DNA from 4 places in the Sphaerisporangium krabiense genome. Region 1 is predicted to be linked to each of the others. Evidence: riboswitches for the same ligand, from Rfam matches in the RefSeq annotation. Region 1 holds a riboswitch; each other region holds the start of a gene.
What was found. A riboswitch is a leader RNA that binds a small molecule or an ion and turns the genes downstream of it on or off. The one in region 1 is predicted to bind cyclic di-AMP.
Positions count from the first base shown of each region.

Region 2: another riboswitch for cyclic di-AMP. It lies ahead of BJ981_RS39220 (hypothetical protein); the one in region 1 lies ahead of BJ981_RS24345 (C40 family peptidase).
Region 3: another riboswitch for cyclic di-AMP. It lies ahead of BJ981_RS27145 (CHAP domain-containing protein); the one in region 1 lies ahead of BJ981_RS24345 (C40 family peptidase).
Region 4: another riboswitch for cyclic di-AMP. It lies ahead of BJ981_RS12365 (C40 family peptidase); the one in region 1 lies ahead of BJ981_RS24345 (C40 family peptidase).

Region 1 covers NZ_JACHBR010000001.1:5,547,577-5,552,710, forward strand. The annotation lists gene BJ981_RS24335 (MFS transporter) at 1-1,148, opposite strand, end outside; gene BJ981_RS24340 (ArsR/SmtB family transcription factor) at 1,145-1,720, opposite strand; cyclic di-AMP (ydaO/yuaA leader) riboswitch at 2,155-2,315, shown strand; gene BJ981_RS24345 (C40 family peptidase) at 2,398-2,970, shown strand; gene BJ981_RS24350 (peptidase MA family metallohydrolase) at 3,160-4,065, shown strand; gene BJ981_RS24355 (M48 family metallopeptidase) at 4,130-5,134, shown strand, end outside.
Region 2 covers NZ_JACHBR010000001.1:4,086,604-4,091,737, forward strand. The annotation lists gene BJ981_RS18095 (hypothetical protein) at 136-411, shown strand; gene BJ981_RS18100 (OsmC family protein) at 442-840, shown strand; cyclic di-AMP (ydaO/yuaA leader) riboswitch at 1,461-1,591, shown strand; gene BJ981_RS39220 (hypothetical protein) at 1,943-2,530, shown strand; tRNA gene BJ981_RS18110 (tRNA-Lys) at 2,644-2,717, shown strand; gene BJ981_RS18115 (AfsR/SARP family transcriptional regulator) at 2,903-3,718, opposite strand; gene BJ981_RS18120 (YcaO-like family protein) at 4,046-5,134, shown strand, end outside.
Region 3 covers NZ_JACHBR010000001.1:6,191,468-6,196,601, forward strand. The annotation lists gene BJ981_RS27135 (carbohydrate ABC transporter permease) at 1-190, opposite strand, end outside; gene BJ981_RS27140 (ABC transporter substrate-binding protein) at 303-1,643, opposite strand; gene BJ981_RS27145 (CHAP domain-containing protein) at 2,032-2,748, opposite strand; cyclic di-AMP (ydaO/yuaA leader) riboswitch at 2,760-2,911, opposite strand; gene BJ981_RS27150 (hypothetical protein) at 3,615-4,601, shown strand; gene BJ981_RS27155 (DUF6716 putative glycosyltransferase) at 4,616-5,134, shown strand, end outside.
Region 4 covers NZ_JACHBR010000001.1:2,767,162-2,772,295, forward strand. The annotation lists gene BJ981_RS12355 (type III pantothenate kinase) at 1-675, shown strand, start outside; gene BJ981_RS12360 (helix-turn-helix domain-containing protein) at 1,381-1,545, shown strand; gene BJ981_RS12365 (C40 family peptidase) at 1,593-2,666, opposite strand; cyclic di-AMP (ydaO/yuaA leader) riboswitch at 2,672-2,866, opposite strand; gene BJ981_RS12370 (amino-acid N-acetyltransferase) at 3,249-3,821, shown strand; gene BJ981_RS39110 (RDD family protein) at 4,024-5,134, shown strand, end outside.

The sequences.
Region 1 (5,134 bases):
ACCGGAATCGTGCCCAGGTTGACGAACTGCATCGTGACCGAAACCCGGCCGAGCAGATGGCGCGGGCAGTACGCCTGCCGGAACGCGCCTTTGATCACATTTCCCGCCACGACGCCCGCGACCACCATCAGGGCGCCCGCGACCCCTAGGGCCAGCCACGGCCCGGGACGCGCGGCGGGGAGCAGCAGCCCGAACGGCGTGCACGCCACCTCGCAGACGATCAGGGCCCTGGCGCTGCCGAGGCGGCGGGAGATCCAGGTGGCCAGGGCGGCGCCCGCGACGCCGCCGACGCTGGTGGCGGCGATCAGGCCGCCCGCCGTCCCGGCGCTCACACCGACGTCGCGCACCAGGAAGACCACGAGGATGGCCTGGTAGCCGACGAGGAACAGGTTCGACATGGCCCCGAACAGGGTCAGGACCCGCAGGTAGGGGTCGCGCAGGACGAACCGCATGCCCTCGCCGATCTGCCGGCGCAGCGTGGCCGTCTCGCGCACCGGGGCGGCCGCCTCGCGCGCCCGCATCGCGAGCAGGCAGACCGCGGAGATCACGAAGGTGGCCGCGTCGGCGAGCAGGCCGGCGACCGCGCCGAACGCCTGGGCGGCCAGGCCGCCCGCGCCCGGGCCCGCGACCTGGGCGGCCGACTCGCCGCCCTGGAGCTTGGCGTTGCCCTCCCGCAGGTCGGCCGTGGCGACCACCGAGGGCAGCAGGACCTGGTAGGCCGTCTGGAAGAACACCTTGGCGGCGCCGGCGACCAGGGCCGCGGCCATCAGGTGGCCGATGGTGAGCACGCCCAGCCACGCGGCCACCGGGACGCTGCAGAACGCCAGCGCCGACACCACGTCGCAGGCCAGCATGACCGGGCGCCGGGGCAGCCGGTCGACCCAGGCGCCCGCGGGCAGGCCGATGAGCAGCCAGGGCAGCCAGGCCGCGGCGGTCAGCACGCCCACGGCCAGGGCGTCGGCGTGCAGCACGGTGACGGCCACCAGGGGCATCGCGACGCTGGTCACCGAGCTGCCGAACGCGCTGGAGGTCTCGCCGATCCACAGCAGGCGGAAGTCGCGCTCGCGCAGCAGGCCCCCGACGCCGCGGCGCGCGGGGGAGCGGCCGGAGGGGCCCGGCTGCGGGGATCGCGCCTCCAGGGCGTTCATGGCCGCCCCGGGACGCCGAAGGCGAACAGGAACACCGGGTCCCGCCGGGCGCCGTCGTCGGGGACGTCACGGGCCGCCCAGCGCTCGAACAGGGCGATGACCTCCCCGCTCAGCTCGGCGAGCTCGGCGGGCGTCAGCCGCAGCCACTTGTCGGCGGAGAAGGGCGCGTTCTCCCAGGCCGCGCGCTCGTCCTCGGTCATGGCGTAGTAGGCGCGGACGATGCCCACGTGGTGGTCCAGGTTGATCGACTCGGCGGCGCCGGCCACGGCGGCCGAGGCGGGGTCGGACTCGAAGTCGCGGGTGGACCACCGGAGCGACGCCGACACCAGGCGCCACCAGCGCTCGCGCCGGTCGCGGGCCAGCTCGGGGGCCTCCTCGACCAGCTCTCCCGAGGCGAGGACGCGCAGGTGGTGGCTGACGTTGGCCACGGCCTGCCCGGTGTGGTCGGCCAGCATGCTGGCGGTGCAGGGCCCGTAGACCTTGAGCGCGTCCATGAGGCGGCGCCGCAGGGGGTGTGCCAGGGCGGCCAGCACGCGGGAGTCGGTGATCTGCCGGACGTTCTCGTTCTCCATGGGTCCCACGCTGGCATGGGCAACACTCCTTGCGCAAGAGCCATTGCTAAAGACCTCTTGCGTATTGACATCTCTGGAGAGGCCCGCAACCGCCGATCCGGCCCGTCAAGATCAAGAACTGGTGGGACGGATGTGACGGATGTGACGAAGGTCGGGCCCTGTTTCCACGCATGTGAGAGGAATCACATTCGGGTAACAGAGGGCATTGATATCCAGGCGTTATCGGTTAGTGATCAGTCGTAATGATCTACGTTGTGCTGACCCACCCTTTGCTGGAATTTCGCAATCTGTGTAGCTTCTGGGCCGCGGCGAGCAACGCCATGCCGTCGCGAACGAGGGCCGATCCGCAAGATCGGCCGACGCACCACCCATCCATTCGGCCGTCGTCGCCGGCGCATGCCGGCGAAACCGGGGACCCGACAAGGAACCCACCCCTCGGCGGCCTGCCGAATCCGTGCGGCAAGGAGCACGGAGCCGGGGACCCAATTGACCTTCCACCCGGGAGGTCGGGGGTGAATCGGCGCCTCGCGCGCCGTAGGGCTGCTTCCCTGCCCGAATCCGTCAGCTAACCCGGTAGGCGTAAGTGGAAGATCCTAGGAGCGATCCTGTCCAGCACCACCCCTAGCCCCCGCCTGCCCCGAATCGCCAGGTTCTCCTTCGGCGGCGCCGTCCTCACCGTGTCGGCCTCCGTCGCCCTGGCGGCCCTGCAGGTCCCGGCGGCGCACGCCGCCACGCCGGTCACCCCCGTCGTTCCCCCGGTCGCCACGGCGGAACCCGCCGCGGCTCCCGAGAGCGAGGCGGCGGCGACCACCACGGGCTCCACGGCCGCGAAGACCTCCAAGACCAAGAAGGCCAAGAAGACCAAGCTGACCAGGGCCGCGCGGCAGCGCGTCAAGGCGCGCACCGCCGTGGCCGTCGCCAAGCGGCAGATCGGCGACCCCTACCGCTGGGGCGCCGCCGGCCCCGGCGCGTTCGACTGCTCGGGTCTCGTCCTGTACTCCTGGCGCAAGGCCGGCGTCAAGCTGCCCCGCGTCACCGGCGCGCAGTACCGCTCGGTGCGCAAGAAGGTCGCGTGGAAGAACCTCAAGCCGGGCGACCTGATGTTCTTCCGCGGGCTCGGCCACGTCGGCATGTACGTGGGCCACGGCAAGATGATCCACTCCCCGCACAGCGGCGCGCGGGTGCGGATCGACAAGCTCAACGGTTACCGCAAGGGCAGCTTCGTCGGAGCCGTCCGCCCCGGCGCGTGACCGGTCCCGGCAGGCGCCTCCGCGCGGCCGTCTCCCCGCGGACGCCCCCGCGCTGAGCGCACCAGGCCGTGAAGGCCCCGTCCACCCTCACCCCTCGCGGGCGGACGGGGCCTTCACGTTCCCGGCGCCCGCCGCCCCTGCCCGTCCCGGGCCGCGTTGGCGGGGCGGGCCGCCCGGTAGATTGCCCGCATGCGCGTCGTCCGGCTGGGGGCCTCACTCGCGGGCCTGCTGGCGGCCCTGAGCGCGCCGGCGGCGGCTCCGGCGCTCTGGGACGCCCTCCCGGCCGCGCCCGGGGCGTCAGCGGCGCTCTCCGGCGCGCCGGCCGTCCCCCGGGCCGCCACCGCCGACCCGGGAAGGCTCGCGCGGGCCGCGGTGGCCGAGCGCCCGGACGTCTGGGCGGGCGCGAGGATCGTCATCGGCGAGCGCTCCGTCGTGGTCGGTGCGGCACGGACGGGCGCCGCCGAGGCGGCCGATCTGGCCCGCAGGGCCGACCGTGCCGCCCGCGTCGTGGCGCGGCTGGCCGGGCCGGTGCGCCCGCTGGTGCTGCTGCCCGGCACGACCGCGCAGGCCGCCGCGCTCGCCGCGCCGGCCTCGGTGCGCGGGCTCGCCGCGGTCGCGGCCGTGGACCACGTGATCGTCGAGCCGGGCGCGTACGCGCGGCTCAGCGACGCCGGGCGCGACGTCGTCCTGGCCCACGAGCTCACCCACCTCGCCACCGGCGCGGCCACGGACGCCCGCACGCCCAAGTGGCTCATGGAAGGCTTCGCCGACTACGTCGGCTACCTGGACTCGGGCATCCCCGCGCCGGCGGCCGCCGCCGAGCTGGCCGCCGAGGTGCGCGCGGGCCGGCGCCCGATCGCGCTGCCGGGCCCGCAGGCCTTCGCGCCGGAGTCCCCGCGCCTGGCGCAGGCGTACGAGGAGGCGTGGCTCGCCTGCCGGTATGTCGTGGCCCGTTACGGTGAGCGCGCCCTCGTCGCCCTCTACCGTGAGTTCAGCGGGGGCGGCGCGCCGGGCGCGCTTCCCCGCGTGCTCGGAGTGAGCGCGGAGCGGTTCACCGCCGCCTGGCGCGCCTACGTGGTGGCGGAGCTGTCGTGACCGCCCGCCGCACGCGCGCCCGGGGCCGTCGTGACCGCGCGGCACGCAGGAAAGGCTGGTATCGGTGGCGGAGCTGACCGAGGAGACCCGCCCCGGCGGGCGGGCGGGCGGCGGAGCCCGGGCGGCGGGCGTCGCGCTCGTGGCGCTCGGCGCGGTCATGGCCGCCGTCGTCGCGCTGACGACCCCCTGGGACCCCTTGGGCGGCGCCCCCGCCGTGCCGGCCGACCCCGCCCGCGACTTCACCCCCGCGCAGATCTCCCGGGCCGCCGCCTTCGACGCCGCCGTCAGCCCGCCGTCCTACCTCTCGCTGGCCGTGACGCTGCTGGTGGCGGGCGCGCTGGTCCTCACCCCGGTGGGGGCGTGGGCGGTGGGCAGGCTCAGGGGGCCGTGGTGGCTGCGGGCCCTGGCCGGGGTGCTGCTGCTGTCCGCGGTGACGCTGCTGCTCAAGTGGCCGTTCGGCATGTGGTACGAGACCCGGCTGCGCGCGTACGGGCTGTCCACGCAGGGCTGGGCGGGGTGGTCGGCCGACCGGCTGAAGAGCTTCGCCGTGCAGACCGTGCTGGTCGCCGTGATGATCCTCGCGGTCGTCTGGCTGGCCCGCCGGCTGCCGGCCCGCTGGTGGATCCCCGCCGCCGCGGGGGCCTTCGTCCTCACCGTCGCCGCCTCGTTCGCCTACCCCGTGGTCGTGGAGCCGCTGTTCAGCGACTTCAAGCCGCTGCCGCGCGGGCCGCTGCGCGCCGAGCTGATCGCCATGGCCGGCCGCGACGGCGTCCCCGTCCGTGACGTCCTGGTCGCCGACGCCTCCCGCCGGACCAGCGCGCTCAACGCCTACGTCTCCGGCTTCGGTGCGACCCGGCGGGTCGTCGTCTACGACACGCTGCTGCGGGCTCCGGAGAAGGAGGTCGTGCTGGTGGTCGCGCACGAGCTCGGCCACGCCCGCGAGGACGACGTGCTGTACGGCACGCTGGTCGGCGGGCTCGGCGCCGCGGCGGGCGCGTGCCTGCTGTACCTGGTGGCCGGCGCGCCGGCGGTGCGCCGCCGCGCCGGGACGCCCTCGGTGGGCGACCCG
Region 2 (5,134 bases), 1.5 Mb from region 1:
CCGTGCCGCGATAGGGCAGGGGTGCCCGGCACCCCAGGTCGGCATCGATTTCGTGCGGACGGTGGTGATCGTCTTGTCCCGCGATCTGCATATCCCGCTGATCGTGGGGAAAGGGGTGGAAAGGGGTGATACTCAATGGATCAGGATGAATTGGAGTCGCTGTCGCCCAGGGAGCTGCACGACAGGGCGGTGCACTACGCGGTCTCGCACGGCGACTTCGGCTTCCTGTGGGACCTGCTGAAGGCCATCCCCGCCGCCGAGGCGGCGAGCGGTCACACCGACGAGGCCGCGAGCGACCTCAGCCGGGTGTCCGCGCTGCTCAGCGACGCGGTCGCCTCCGGCGAAGGCGATCTCGGCGAGGCGCTCCGCCCCGTCTACGTCGCCTACCTGTCCAAACACCCGGACGCCTGACCAGGCGTCCACCGGCTCTAGGCTCCTGCCATGGCATCGGTGAATGTTGAGCGAACAGACGGCGGCTTCGTGGCCCGCAACGCCCGCGGCGCGGAGGTCGCCATCGGCGGTGGCGACGACCAGGGGGTCTTCACCCCCGTCGAGCTCCTGCTCGCCGCGGTGGGCGGCTGCAACATCGTCACGGTGGAGCCCCTCACCGCCCAGCGCGACCACCGGCTCGTGCGCCTGGCCATGACCGTCCAGGCCGACAAGGCCGAGTCCAACCTGCTCGGCACGGTCACCATCACCTACGACGTCGAGCTTCCCGAGGGCGACGACAAGGCCGGCGAGGTGTACCGCGCGGTGGCGCGGCGGGTGCACGAGAAGTACTGCACCGTGAGCCGCACCCTCCAGGAGGGCGTCGAGGTCGCGCTCGAACTGCCTGAATAGCCGCCTGCGTTTCCGGGTCCATCCGTACCCGGTCAACCCCTGGGACTCTGACCGAATCTATACCCTGCGATGACGAGCAGCTCAGGCCCCGGTATGTAGTGTTAAGGCAGGTCACAAGGGATGCGACCGGCATCCGGCGGGGCCTGCGAGATCTTTTCTGAAAGGACGCGGTGGGGGACCGCGTCCGTCAGCGGGACCGCCCGATGCGTTTGGGGGAAGGCATCGGCGCTGGACCGTTTGAGATCGGGGCCGGGCAGGCGGGGGACTGCCCGGCCCCGACACATTTCCCCCACCTTTCACTCACCCCCGTGCCCCTCGCCGGTCCCCGCGGGCCCGGCGTGGCCGCGCTCTCGCGCCTCTCGCGCGACGACATCCCTTGGGACGTGACGACACCGTCCTCTTTACTTACCGTCTTTACCCGCCATGCCCCTGGAGGGGCCTGCGGCCGGGGTGGGTTGCCGTCAGCGGGTGTCCGAAACGAGAAGTTCCTGCACATCAGGTAGATCTTCTAATACTTTCGGGGGATAACGTTGGCTTTGTCCTGACTAAGTGGGTAAGGTCTTAACCCAAGACGGGCGGTGACCTGGTCTTCAGCCCGAAGGCCGCCGTCCGCAGTCGAGTCTCCAAGGCCGTACGAGGCCGAGGGGAGCCGGGGACCCACGTCCTTTGGGGTGAATCCGCGCCAGCGGTAGGGAGCTACTCCAAGCCCGAACCCGTCAGCTAACCCGGTAGACGTGATTGGAGAGGAGACCGAGTGGAGCACCCCACTCCGCGGAGCCCATTCCCCGGGCTACCATAAGCCCCGGATCTTCGCCGTCAGAAGCGGCGGACAAGTCGGCTCGTAGCAGCCGTCCACCGGGCGACATCTTCGCACTCGCCCTCTGTGACGTCGTGGCGAGAACGCCACAGCCCTACTTGCACCTGCTTGCACCACACGGAACGCGCCGGTACGGCGATGGGCCCATGGCCCCGCCGACCCCTAGAGACAGCGCTTTCCACCCCCGTACCGGCGCCCGGCGCGCCCGGAGTGCGGCCTTTGTCTTCTGATGAAAGATCCGATCTCCCCATGACTTCTTTCGCGGTACCCCCTACCTGGCGACCGATGTCCTGTATTCTCGGCGCCTGCCTCGCAGCCACCACCGCCTTCGGCGCCACCACCGTCGCGGCCCACGCCGACGACACCGCTCCGACGCCCGTCGCGACCGTCGAGGTCGGCAAGCCCATCCTGCTCAAGGGCTCCACCAAGGCCTCCTACTTCTGGGACGACGCCTCCGGGCGCATGGGGGACACCGGCCTCCCCGCCATCGGCAAGCCGATGCAGAAGGGCCTGTTCGCCAGCCCGAGCTGGCCGCTCGGCACCGAGGGATACGTGTTCTACAAGGGCAAGAAGGCCCCGTTCTTCATCGGCGACCGCGGCCCCGGCATCCCCTCCAACAGCGGCGTGATGCTCGACATCGACGGCAAGACCTTCGCGGAGCTGACCGGCGGCGCCTTCAGCGACACCACGCTCACCGTCAAGGGCTTCGACGCCGGCCACATCAACGTCGAGTACGTGATCACCAAGTGGGGCGACGGCGTCGGCAAGAAGAACTACCCGGTCCCGTTCTCGACCGGCGCCTGGGGCGTCCGCGACGCTAAGCCGGCGTCCCCGCCCCCCACCCCCGTCACCCTCGCCGGCCAAGGCGGCTGACGCCCCCGAGATCGCGGAGCCCCCGATCGGCGGGGCTCCCCGCGAGGCCCGGCTACGCCCGCCGCCCGATGTGCGGAGCCACGCGGGGACTGCTAAAGTCGCCGTAGCCGAATGCGCCGCTAGCTCAGTTGGTTAGAGCAGCTGACTCTTAATCAGCGGGTCCGGGGTTCGAGTCCCTGGCGGCGCACCGGAAGAAGGCCCAGGTCGTACGACCTGGGCCTTCTCATTTCCGCCGGTCATGCGATCGTTGCCAAGAGATCTGTTGGAGCCCGAGGGTCAGGTGTACCCGAAAGTCGGGTGTCTCGGGCTCCCGGAACATCGTCGGTGATCTGGCCGCCATGGAAGGGCCGCGATGGCCGTGGCGGTGCCCGGTCAGGTCGAGGTGTGCGCGTGAGAGACGAGAGAGCAGCGCAGGTGGCGCAGGGCGTCTTCGGCCCGGTTGAGAATGGCCGAGTGGATGGCCTGGAGATCCGGTCCCGGCTCGACGCCGAGGTCGCCCACCAGGACCGCGCGGGCTTGGCCGAAGGTGTCCAGCGCGCCGACCAGATCTCCGGCGAAGTAGCAGGCCCGGGCCAGTTGTCCCCACGAACGTTCTCGGTAGGGGTGGTGGGCGAGAACGGCCCGGATGTGGGGGATGAGCACGCTGTGCCGTCCCAGTTGCAGGCGGACCTCGGTGAGATCCTCCTGCGCCGCGACCCGTAGCCGGTTGTGGGCCCCCAGCCATTCCATGAGGCTGCCGGCGCCGGACACGTCAGGGCCTCCGGCCGGTCCGCGCCACAGGGCCAGTGCGGCCGACAGCTTGGCCTCCGCCTCCCGCACCTCGTTGGTCGCCAGCGCGGTCTGGCCGTCGTCGAGGAGCCGGTGGAAGACGAACAGGTCGATCTCGCTGGGGGAGATGTTGAGGCGGTAGCCGCCGCTGCCCTTGCCACCGCGGACGGAGGTGACCGTCTCGCTGCACACTCCGGCGTGACGGAGGATCTTGCGTAGGTGACTGATGTAGGTGCGGATGTTGCTCGCCGCGCCGCTCGGGACCTGGTCCCAGATCAAGGTGGCGAGCTGTTCTTGCGTGACTTCCTGCCCGACGTGCAGCGTGAGGGCTGCCAGTACGCTGCGGGCTCGATGTTCCAGGGCTTGGGTTCGCTCTTCTTCGCCATGAACGACGACGGGGCCTAAGAGGCCGATGAGCATGCTCTATTCACCCCTGTCAATATCGGTTGCGGTGTCAAAATACGCATTGTTGCCAGCACGGATGTCAGTATGAGGACAGCCGTGTGAACGCCGCAAGCGCTCGACCGGCTTGTCTACGGGGCGTACGCATCTGATTCCATACGGTCTGAGCTGCTGGTATCTGAGGCCAGGCCCATGGCCGCCCCGGCACCGAACGCCCCGGCCGCTCCCGTGAACCCCTCGCCCGGCGAATGGTCATGCGTTCGCCATGCGGATCATGAGGATGATGGTGACCGCATCGCGATCAAGGATGCGCCCTGGCATCGATGCTGATCAGGAGCGTGCTGCATGAGGTTGTTCGAGGCGGCTCCACGGGGGACGAGCGTTCCCGCCTCGCTGGCGAGCATGGGAAGGCTGGTGTCGGCCTACGGCCTGGTGTCCACGCTGAGCTGGCTGCCCGTCACCGAAGGGGAGAGTAGTTTCCCCATCTTCTCTGGATCGTTGGGCAATCCGGGCGCGGTACTGGCCGCGCACCGGGATTGGGAGCACGACCCGTCGTCCGGCAATTTCGACGGCGCGGGCGGAGCACTGGACCCGGAGATCGCCGCCCATCTGGCGGTGGCCGAATCGCTGGAGCGCTACAGCTCGTGCGCCTGGCACCCGGACGCGACGATCTGGGCCACCGCGGAGGAGCTGGGCGAGGACTGCATCCCGCCGGACGGCTGGCCGAGCCTGTCCCGGCGTGAGTACGCCGACCCCAGGTGCGGGCTGGTGCCCCCGGACCCGAGGATTCCGCTGCGCTGGGTGGAGGCGTACTCCCTGACCAGGGGCCGCAAGGTGTACGTCCCCGCGTCGCAGGTGTATTTGAAGTACCCGCCGGAGTCGGCCGCCGAGCGCCACGTCCACCCGATCTCGACCGGGTGCGCCGCCCACTCCGAGCCGATCGCCGCGGTGGTCAACGGACTGCTGGAGGTGGTGGAGCGCGATTCGATCTCCCTCACCTGGCTGCAGCGGCTGCGCCTGCCCCGCCTGGAGTTCGACCTCGGCGAACTGGCCCCGGAGCACCGGGCGTTCGCCGAGCGCGCCGCGAACCACAACACCCGGGCCGTGATGTTCGACGCGACCACCGACCTCGGCATCCCGGTGATCTACGGGCTGGTGCTGGCCGACCACGATCCGGTGATCGCCCAGACGGTGGTGGCCACCTGCGATGTCGACCCGGGCCGGGCCATCGCCAAGTGGTACAGGGAGGCGGCCTCGCTGCGGATCGCGCTGCGGGCGCTGGCGGGTGACGAGAGGAATCCGAACGTGGCCCCGGAGGACACGCTGAGCGTGACCGGGGGCGCCCTGCTGGCCGGCTCGCCGGACAAGCGGCATCTGTTCGACTTCCTGCTGGAGGGGGATCGGCCGGTCCACCGCCTGGCCGACCTGCCCACT
Region 3 (5,134 bases), 640 kb from region 1:
CCCGCAGCGAGACCCACAGCGTGAACACCAGCGGGAACAGGCCGAAGACCGCGAAGAGCAGGAAGTACGGCGAGATCAGCAGGTAGGGGGCGGCCTTGACGTCGAACCTGGACCAGGTGAGGCGCGGGGCGCGCGGGCGGGGCTCGGGCGGCGCCGGGCCCGCCCGCCGGGTTTGGGTGTTGACGCTCATCGGCGGTGCGGGGCCCCGCCCGGCCGCGGGTTCCGTGGCCGGGCGGGGGAGCCCTGGACTCCTTCGTTCGTCGGTGACGGTCGATGGGCGGAGCCGGTGGCGGGGGCGGCGGTCAGCGCGCCGCCTTCTCACCCGCGGCGACGAACTTGTCCCAGGCCTCGGCGTACGGCACCGAGCCCTGGTCCATGCCGGTGATGACCTGCTCCACCTCGCGCTTGACCTGCGCGTGCCGCTCACCGAGGAACGTCGGCTGGAGCGACTTGATGGACGGTCCGAAGATCTTGCCGAGCGGCGCGTCGTTGAAGTAGGGGTTGGTCGCGCTCTGCAGCGCGGGGTCGTCCTGCGCGGCCAGCGTGCTCGGCAGGTTGCCGCCCTCCTTGAACGCCATGAGCTGGGCCTCGGGACCGGTCAGGTAACTGGCCAGCTCGGCGGCCTCCTTGGGGTGCTTGGACTGCTTCGGCACGGCGAGCCAGGAGCCGCCCCAGTTGCCGCCGCCGCCCGGGACGGTGGCGACGTCCCACTTGCCCTTGAACTCGTCGCCCGCGGTGCCGGAGACGACGCCGAGCATCCAGCCGGGGCAGCCGAGGGTGGCGAACTGCGACTTCACGAAGCCGGTGTTCCAGGGGTCGGTGAAGTTCTGCAGCTTGGCCGTCAGCCCGGCCTGGCTGATCTTCTGGGTGAGGTCGAAGGCCGTCTTCACCGCCGGGTTGGTGCCGGCGATGAGCTTCTGGTCGCGGTCGAAGTAGGTGACGTTGCCGTTCTTGGCGGCCTCCTGCGACAGCACCACGTTGTAGATGGTGTTGACGCTGTCCACGAACTTGGTGTCCTTGACCTTCGCCTGGAAGTCCTGGCCGGCCTTGATGAAGGCGTCCCAGCCGCCGCTCCACAGCTTGGAGACCTCGTCGCGGCCGGTGGGCAGCCCGGCCTTCTCGAACAGGTCGGTGCGGTAGCAGATGCTCATGCCGCCGACGTCGGTGCCGAGGGCGAAGAGCCTGCCGTCGGCGGTGAGGCCGTTCTCCCACTTCCAGGCGGGGAAGTCGGCCTTGCGGGAGTCCAGCCCGTACTGGCCGAGGTCGGTGAAGAACTGCGGGCGCGCCTTGGCCAGGCCCATGCCGCCCTCGTCGATGCCCACGACGTCGCCGGCGCCGGTGCCCGACTGGAGCCACTGGAGCATCTGGGGCCAGTAGACGTTCTCGAAGCTGTCGGTGAGGTTGGTGTACTTGACCTGGACGCCCGGGTGCTCGGCGTTCCACTTCTCGACGGCGGCCTTGTAGCCGAAGTTGGTGCCGCCGCCGAAGGTCTGCAGCGTCAGCGTGATCTTCTCCGCCGGCGCGGCCGACGAGGTGCCCTCGGCGGCGGTGCCGCCGGAGGAGCAGGCGGCGGTGACGCCGAGCGCGGCGGCCATCGTCATCGCGGCGGCGAGCTTCCCGCCGCGGCGCGCCTTGTGGTTCATTTCCGGACCCCTCTCGGTGGTTGCCCGTCAGTGGGAGGTGCATCGAGGGCCGGCCCCGGCGGTCGGGCCCCGCGATGTGGCTGGAACCTCGTCCGTGGTCCCACGAGCGGCCTCGTGGGCGAGGTTTGGGAGCGCTCCCACGAAGGGTCGCCGATCCGCAACGCCGCCGTCAATACGCTGAAACATAACTGTTACGCCGGGTTATGCGCCGGGCCGCACGCGCTTCCCGGAGTTTCTGGGAGCGCTCCCATAGCTCGTGGTGAAAAAGGCCGTACGGCCCGGCGAAGCGGGAAACGCCGGGCCGTACGGCCGGGGAGGACGGGCGCTCGCGGGGAGGCGGGGCGCGCCGCTGGTGGTCCTGGGGGCCGCCGCGCGGGCGGCCGGGGGCTCAGGCGGCGTAGTTCGGGTAGCCGTACCCGGCGACCGAACCGGTCGAGCGGGTGCGGACCTCGACCTTGCCGTTGCCCGTGTTGCCCTCGATGGTCTTGATGGTGCCGTCGCCGTTGTCCTTGACGACGAAGCCGACGTGCTCGATCGCGTCGACGCTCTTGGTGCCGTTCCAGGCGAAGAACGCGACCGCGCCGGGCCTCGGGGTCTCGCCGTAGCGGCCCTGCTGGGCGAACCACTTGGCGTGCGCGACGGTGTAGGCGTCCGAGCCCATGGTGTCCTGCATGCCGAGCTGCTCGCCGACCCAGGAGACGAACATGTCGCACCAGGGCGCGTTGGCGTAGGCGCCGATCGTGCCGCCGTCGCGGGCGACGGTCTCGCGGGCCCGCGGGCTCTCCATGTACCAGCTGTGGAACTTGGTGCCGCCGCCGTAGGCGTTCTCGCTGATGCCGACCTGGCTCTCGGCCAGCGTCAGGAGCTGCTGCGCCGAGACGTGCCGTGCCCCGGAGGGCGCGTGGAGGCCCTCGGCCAGGTGGGCGGCCTCGTTGCCGGCGACCTTGGCGACGCCGGTGCCCCCGGGCCCGGTGTCGGCGTTGGCGGCGAAGGCGGCGCCCGTCACGAGCTGGGCGGCGACCAGGCCGGCCAGCGCGTAGGCCTTGAGGTGGTTCTTCGGGGCATCCTGAAGCCGATGTACGAACTTGTCGAAGTTGTCGAACATGGACAAGTGGAGACTCCTTCCACGGCCGCCTACCGGGTTAGCTGACGGGTTCGGGCGTGGAAGTTCGCCCTACGGAGCGTCCGTGGGAATGGCGCCCCGATTCACCCCGGGGAGATAAGTGGGTCCCCGGCTCCGCACAGGGCGGACTCGGCGGTGCGCGCGCCGGGGGGAGAGGGATCTCCCAGAGGACCGGCCGCGCTATGCAAGCTCCACGGCATGAAGAGGCCGTCCGATCCGGACGTTCCCCCGCCAGGAGTCCACCCACCGTAATACATCGGACAAACAGATGCAAACAGGACAAATCTCTGGTCTGGATCGGGGATCCGGGACGCCAAGCAGCGCGGGGCCGGTGATCGTGGGCCGCGCACGACCCGCTCTTTACCTGCGACGATCCGCCCATCGTACGGATCAGGCGCCGGCCGCCGAGCGCTCTGGGACTGATGTGACCTGCGAGACACGGTGGCAGGAAATGGATATCCGGGCGGGGCGGCCATCGGATTGTCAAGGCCCCGGCGAACGTCCCGAGGGGGTTGCCGGACGGCCCGGCGTCGCCTATGACGGAAGGGCGGGGACGCCTCCCGGCCGCCCCCGCGCGTGTGACCCCCGAAGCCGGGAACGGAGGTGATTCACCCCCCGAAGGGGCTCCGAGGACGGGTTCGGCACCGGCCGGGCGGTTCGGCCGTTTCCTGTCGTATGAGGCCCCTGTGGCGCCACGCGCACGGTCCCGCGTCCGTTGATCTGGACCTGGTCCAGCGGCCGTAAGACCGTGTTCACCGGTTGTTACCTCACGCGTCGCGTCACGCGGCTACCTTGCTTGCGTCGTGAAAGCGTCAATCCCCGGCGTGGAGAGGAACGGTCGAAGCCGCGTGCGGGAGCAGGGGTCGGCCGTCGCCTGGGTGGAGTCACCCCTCCAGCTGCTCTGCGCGGTCGAAGCGCGGCACGCCGGAGTGGCGGGACCGGAGATGCGCGTGGTCACCCGCGCCAAGCTCCCGGCCCTGCGTGTCACGCGCACCGAGCTCACCTCGCTCGACCTGCCGCCGGGACTCGCCATCGAGACCGCCTCCGGCCGCATGCCCCGGCCGGGACGCCGCGCCGCCTGGGTGCTCGGGGACGCCTTCTCCGGCCGCGTGCAGCTCACCTCGCTCACCGCCCTGCCGTCGCGCATCGTGCTGGTGGACGACGGCCTCGCCACCATCCGCGTCCTCGAGCAGCTCACCTCCCGCGCCGGCACGTCCCTGCTGCGCGCCCGCGTCCAGGCCACCCCGTCGCGGCGCGCCCTCGGCCTGGCCGCCGCGCTGCGCCTGCGGGCCGCCGCCCGCGCCGGGCGTCTCACCGTCTTCACCGCGCTGCCCGTCCCCGCCGGCCTGGCCGCCGCCGTGCGCCGCCTCGGCGCCGAGCTGATCACCCACGACTTCGCCTGGCTGCGCTCCCAGCCCGCCGCCCGGCACCCCCGTCCCCGCGAGGACACCGTCGTGCTCGGCACCTCGCTGGTGCGCAACGGGCTGATCCACCGCGACCGGTACCTGTCCTGGCTGTTCGCCCTGAAGGGCCCGCTCGCCTACTACCCGCACCGCCGCGAGGACCCCGGCGACCTCGCCGCCGTCCGCGACCACCCCGGCGTGACCGTGTACGACGGCGGCGTCCCCGTCGAGATGACCCTGCGCGACCTGCGTCCGGGGCAGCGCGTCCTCAGCCTTCCGTCCACGGCGGTGACGTCCCTGCGCGTCCTGTTGTCGGCACGCGGCGTCCCCGTCGAGACGGTGGACGTCCCCGACGACTGGTGGACGCCCTCCGCGTCGGTCTCCCTCCGATCACACCTCCAGATGTTCGCGCACGAAAGGGCTGCTCCTTGAGCCGGGTTCTCGCCGTGGCCGATTCCGATTCCTACCTCAAGTGGGCGGCGGGCCTGCTCGACCAGTTGCCGGAGGGGTGGTCCTCGACGCTCGCCGTCGTGCGCACCCCGATCGTCCCCTCGCCCGCCCAGATCGCGGCGGCCGTCAGCGGCACGCGCGCGGCCGGCGGCGAGCCTCCCGCGGTGGTCTCGGCGCGGGCCGTCCGGCGGCTCGCCGAGCGGCTCAGGCCCGATGCCATCCTCGTCGCCTGCACGGGTCCCGTCGTGGACGTCCTGGTCAGCGACGTGCTGGACGACCTCAGCCCGCGGCCGGTGTTCGTGTCCGGCCTGCCGGGCATCTCGATCCCCGCCACCGAGAAGGCGTGGATGTTCCGCGGCGGCTGCGACCTGTTCGTGGTCCACAGCGGGCACGAGGTCGAGGAGTTCGGCCGCATCGGCAAGGACCTCGGCGCGGCCGGCGTCACGGCCCTGGCCCGCCTGCCCTACCTCGACGGGCTCCTGAAGGCCGCCACCCCAGCCCACCCCGTTCCCCTG
Region 4 (5,134 bases), 2.8 Mb from region 1:
GACGAGATCGCGGTCGTCCTGCAGGGGCTGCTCGGCCAGAGCCCCCTGCTCAAGGGCGCCGACATCAGCGGCATCGCCATCTGCTCCACCGTCCCGTCCGTGCTCAACGAGATGCGCGAGATGTGCCGGCGTTATTACGGCGACGTGAACGCCGTCATCGTCGAGCCGGGCGTGCGCACCGGGGTCCCCGTGCGCATGGACAACCCCAAGGAGGTCGGCAGCGACCGCATCGTCAACGCGCTCGCCGCCATCACCCTCTACGGCGGGCCCTGCGTGATCGTCGACTTCGGCACCGCGACGTCCTTCGACGCGGTTTCGGCCAAGGGCGAGTACGTCGGGTCCGTCACCGCCCCCGGGATCGACATCTCCGTGGACGCCCTGGCCGCGGCGGGCGCGCAGCTGCACAAGGTGGAACTGGTGCGCCCCCGCTCGGTGATCGCCAAGAACACCGTCGAGGCCCTGCAGGCCGGCATCATCTACGGCTTCGCCGGCCAGGTGGACGGCATCGTCGAGCGCATGGCCCCCGAGCTGGCCACCGACCCCGACGACGTCACGGTGGTGGCCACCGGGTCGCTCGCCTCGCCGGTCGTGGACGAGGCCCGCTCGATCGACGTCCACGAGCCGTGGCTGACGCTCATCGGCCTGCGGCTGATCTACAACCGCAACACCAACTGACGTTCCGGCCGGGCGCCCCGGCCCGGGGCGCCGTGCCTCCCGGGATTCGACGCGTCGACGATGCTTTCGGTCGGTCGCGCGCCGATAACGAAGACCCGCCCGTTCGCGGCGCGCCGATGACGTGCGCGTGATGATCGGCCGCCTGGTGGAGATCGATATCGAAGCCGCGCCCCAGGGTCGCGGGCCGATTACGCCGCCGGTGACCCAGAGGGGAATGACCCCCGTGACACCGCGCGCACGCCTCCGTGTCCAGCCGAAAAAGGTGGGAAAGGACCTGTGATTTCACGCGGAATTATGGCTGGAGAGGCGTTGATCTTATATGCCCGGCGTGGGGTGATCCGGCGTGTCCTGCCCGCCGACCTGCCACGGACCAGCGCCGCGGGGCCCTCGCCGCGTCCCGGCGCCGGTGCCGTCCAAGATCGTTTTGCGGGTCGACCTCCGGCTATGGGTTCGCGAACATGTCATGAGTAGTTCACATATGCACTGGTATGTCAATCGTGGTGGTAACGACTATGCGGGGCCGGTGCTTGACGACCTTTGAACGTGGCGTTTACCGTTCCTGACGGGCGGGCTAGAAGCATTCGAGTATGTTGCCGAGTTCGTCGTGGGGGAGGACACCCGATGGCGTATCCGGATCTGGTTTCCCGAGGGAATGACATTCACCCGGGATCAGACGGCGTGGGATTGAGCGATGATGATCTTCTCTTGCTCGCCGAACTGGCCAAGGGCGTCACCGTCGACCGTGTCGGCCGGCGGCTGGACGTGAGCGGCAGGACGGTCCGGCGCCGCCTCCGGGGCATCTGCGACCGCATCGGCGTGGCCACCGCCATCGAGGCCGTGGCCTGGGCGGCGCGCCGGCGGCTGATCTAGCCCCCGGCGCCCCCGGCCCGCCCGCCACTTCCCGCGCCGTCGCCGTGTCAGTCGGCGATGCGCACGGCCCCGGCGAACGGACGGTTGCCGAGCGGGGCGACCCTCACCACGTCACCTGTGCGCGGGGCGTGCACCATCATGCCGCCTCCGATGTAGATGCCGACGTGGTGCAGGTCGCTGTAGAAGAAGACCAGGTCACCCGGGCGCATATCCTCGCGCGAGACGTGGGTGCCCGCGGTCCACTGGTCGCCGGTGTAGTGCGGCAGGCTGATGCCCACCTTCTGGTAGGCCCACATCACCAGGCCGGAGCAGTCGAAGGTGCTCGGGCCCGCGGCGCCCCAGACGTACGGCCTGAGCTGCTGGGTCAGCGCCCACTTGGTGGCCTCGGCGGCCTTGCCGGTCCCCGGGATCGGGATGTCGATGCGGGTCGCCCTGCCGCCCGACTGACCGGTCTGCGCGAGGGCGCGCTTGAACAGCGAGCTCTCGGTCTTGGCGATCAGCCCGCGGATCTTGTCGCGCTGGGTGGACAGGCTGGTGACCAGCTTCTTGACCTCGACCTCGCGCGCCTTGGCGCTCGCCTTCGCACGCTCGGCGATCTCCATGGCCTTGGTGATCTGCGCGACCTCCTCACCCTGCTGCATCTGCAGGGCGTAGGTGGTCGCCGCGCGGTCCAGATAGCCGTCAGGATCGCCGGACATGGCCAGCGCCAGGGAGGAGCCCACCCCGCCCGTCATGTAGGCGTCCTGGGCGAGCAGGCCCGCCCTGCGGCGCTTCTCCTCGAGGTCGGTCTGGCTCTTGGTGAGCGTCTTCTTGGCCAGGTCCGCCGAGCGCTGGGCCTGCTTGAGCCGCTCCTTCTGGCCGTTGTACTGCTCGGTGAGCGACTCGATCTGGTCGTACAGGTCCTCGACCTGCTTCTTGAGCTGGCTGAGGCTCGGCTTGGGCTCGGCGGTGGCCGCCACGAGCGGGGTGCCGAAGGTGAGCACCGTCAGGGCGGTGGCGATGAGCGCGATGCGGCGTGTCAGCCGCCGGGGCATCGCGCCGGCGAGCCGGGCACGCGTCGTGTGTTCGCGGGGGCGGGCGTGCCTGCCCGCGCTCTTTCCAGGCGTGCGCCTAGGCTGCACCAACAAGCTCCTCTCCTCGGCCGCTTACCGGGTTAGCTGACGGGTTCGGGCCGGAGCAGCCCTACCGAGTTCGCGATCATGGAGAACCTCCATGCCTCCCTCTCGGATTCACCCCAGGAACGACGGCTCGCGTGGGCTCGGCCCGCGCGCCGGTTGGGTCCCCGGCTCCCTGCCGCACGGGGACGCGGCCGGGATTAGGCGGCGCGGCCACCGCGGGGGCGATGACCGGCATCGACGCTGGACACTAGTGCAGCGCGGGTTCCTGCTCAACCAGAACTGCGGATTCTGTTGAGCTTTCACAACTGAGCCGTCACAGGACGATCACGCCCGGACGGCTGACCGACCCACTTTACCGTGCGTTTACGGCTCTTCGGCCGTGTCTTGGCGTCGGCGCCCGCAGGTGGGCGACTGTGCGGAACCTCAAACGATGCCCAGGTGGATCCCATGGGCACCAAGTGTGCGCAACCTCACCTGGGGTCACCCGCGTGCGCACACGCCCCCGGTTTCGGACGGCCCGTTATGCGCGGCTGTGGGACGGCACGGCAGGCGGGCCGCTCGCCGGGCCGGATACGCTGGCGCTTCATGGAGCAGGTCGTGGAGTTCGTGCCGTCCGGCGGCACGCTCGTGGTGCGACGCGCCCGCACGCCCGACGTCCGGCGGATCAGGCGTCTGGTCGACGCCTATTCCGGCGACGGCCCCCGTCTGCTGCGCAAGTCGACCGTCACCCTTTATGAGGACGTCCAGGAGTTCTGGGTGGCCGAGCGGGACGGCGTGGTGGTGGGCTGCGGCGCCCTCCACGTCCTCTGGGAGGATCTCGCCGAGATCCGCACCGTCGCGGTCGACGACTCCTGCCGCGGCCTGGGCATCGGGCATATGATCGTCTCCGCGCTCATCGAGGGGGCGCGCGAACTCGGCTTGCGGCGGGTGTTCTGCCTGACCTTCGAGGTGGATTTCTTCGCCAAGCATGGGTTCATCCCGATCCAGGGCACTCCGGTCTCTCCTGAGGTGTACGCCGAGTTGCTCGACTCCTACGATGAGGGCGTAGCCGAATTTCTCGATCTTGAACATGTCAAGCCCAACACCCTCGGCAACACGCGCATGCTTCTCCATTTGGTCCCACGCTCTGACCAGCGTGGTGACCTGATGGAAAGGTGACTGTTGATGCCGCTGTCGCTACGTTGGGCAACACCACAGCATGCGTGTCTGACATATGTCGCATGCGAAGCCGAAGTGAGGTGACACGGTGAGCACCGGACAGCCGCCGTACCCACGCGATGAGCCGGGGGGCAACGCGTCCTCCGGCTCCCCGTATGGGCAGCACAACGCAGATCGGTCGCTCCCCGGCGCCGATCCGGAGGTGACGGTCGTCCACCGTCCCCAGCCGACATCGGAACACCCCAACCAGTCCAGCCAGTCCAACCAGTACGGCCAGCAGTCCTATGGCCAGCAGGGCTACGGGCAGTCGCAGTACGGCCAGGGCCAGCAGGGCTATGGCGACCAGGGATACGGCCAGCAGCAGGGCTCTGGCCAGCAGTACGGCCAGCAGCAGGGTTACGGGCAGCAGGGGTACGGCCAGTCCCAGGCGAGCTCGGGCTACGGCCAGCAGGGCTATGACCAGCAGGGTTATGACCAGCAGCAGGCGTCGTACGGTCAGTCCGGCCAGCAGGGCTACGGCGACCAGGGATACGGCCAGCAGCAGGGCTATGGCCAGCAGTCCCAGTACGGGCAGCAGGGTCAGCAAGGCCAGCAGGGTCAGCAGGGTTACGGCCAGCAGTCCCAGTACGGCCAGCAGGGCCAGGATTACGGGCAGCAGGCCCAGTACGGGCAGCAGAGTTATGGCGAGCAGGGCTATGGCCAGCAGTCCCAGTACGGGCAGCAGGGTCAGCAAGGCCAGCAGGGTCAGCAGGGTTACGGCCAGCAGTCCCAGTACGGCCAGCAGGGCCAGGATTACGGGCAGCAGGGCCAGTACGGGCAGCAGGGTTACGGCGAGCAGGGTTACGGCCAGCAGGCGCAGTACGCCCAGCCCGGTTACGGCCAGCAGCCCGGCTACTCCGCCCCGGGGTACGGTCAGGCGGGGTACCCGCAGACCCCCGGCGGCTACCAGCAGCCTTACGGCGTGGCGGGCGCGGTTCCCCCGGGCGCGCCGGCTCCTCTGGCCGAGTGGTGGCAGCGGCTCGTCGCCCGCCTCATCGACGGCGTGATCCTGGCGATCCCCACGTTCATCCTCAGCGCCATCGTCACCGCGATCCTGGTCACCAGCGCGTCGATGGATCCCTCCACGGGCCTCTCGGTCGTGGAGAGCGGCGTGTTCGTCGCCTCCCTGGTGAGCGCGCTCCTCATCGGCGTCGCCTACGTGGCGTACGAGTTCCTCATGCTGAAGCAGCGCGGCCAGACGCTCGGCAAGATCGCCATGGGCATCAAGGTCGTCCCGGTCGGCGGCGCGGTGGACTCGCGGCTCGCCACCGACG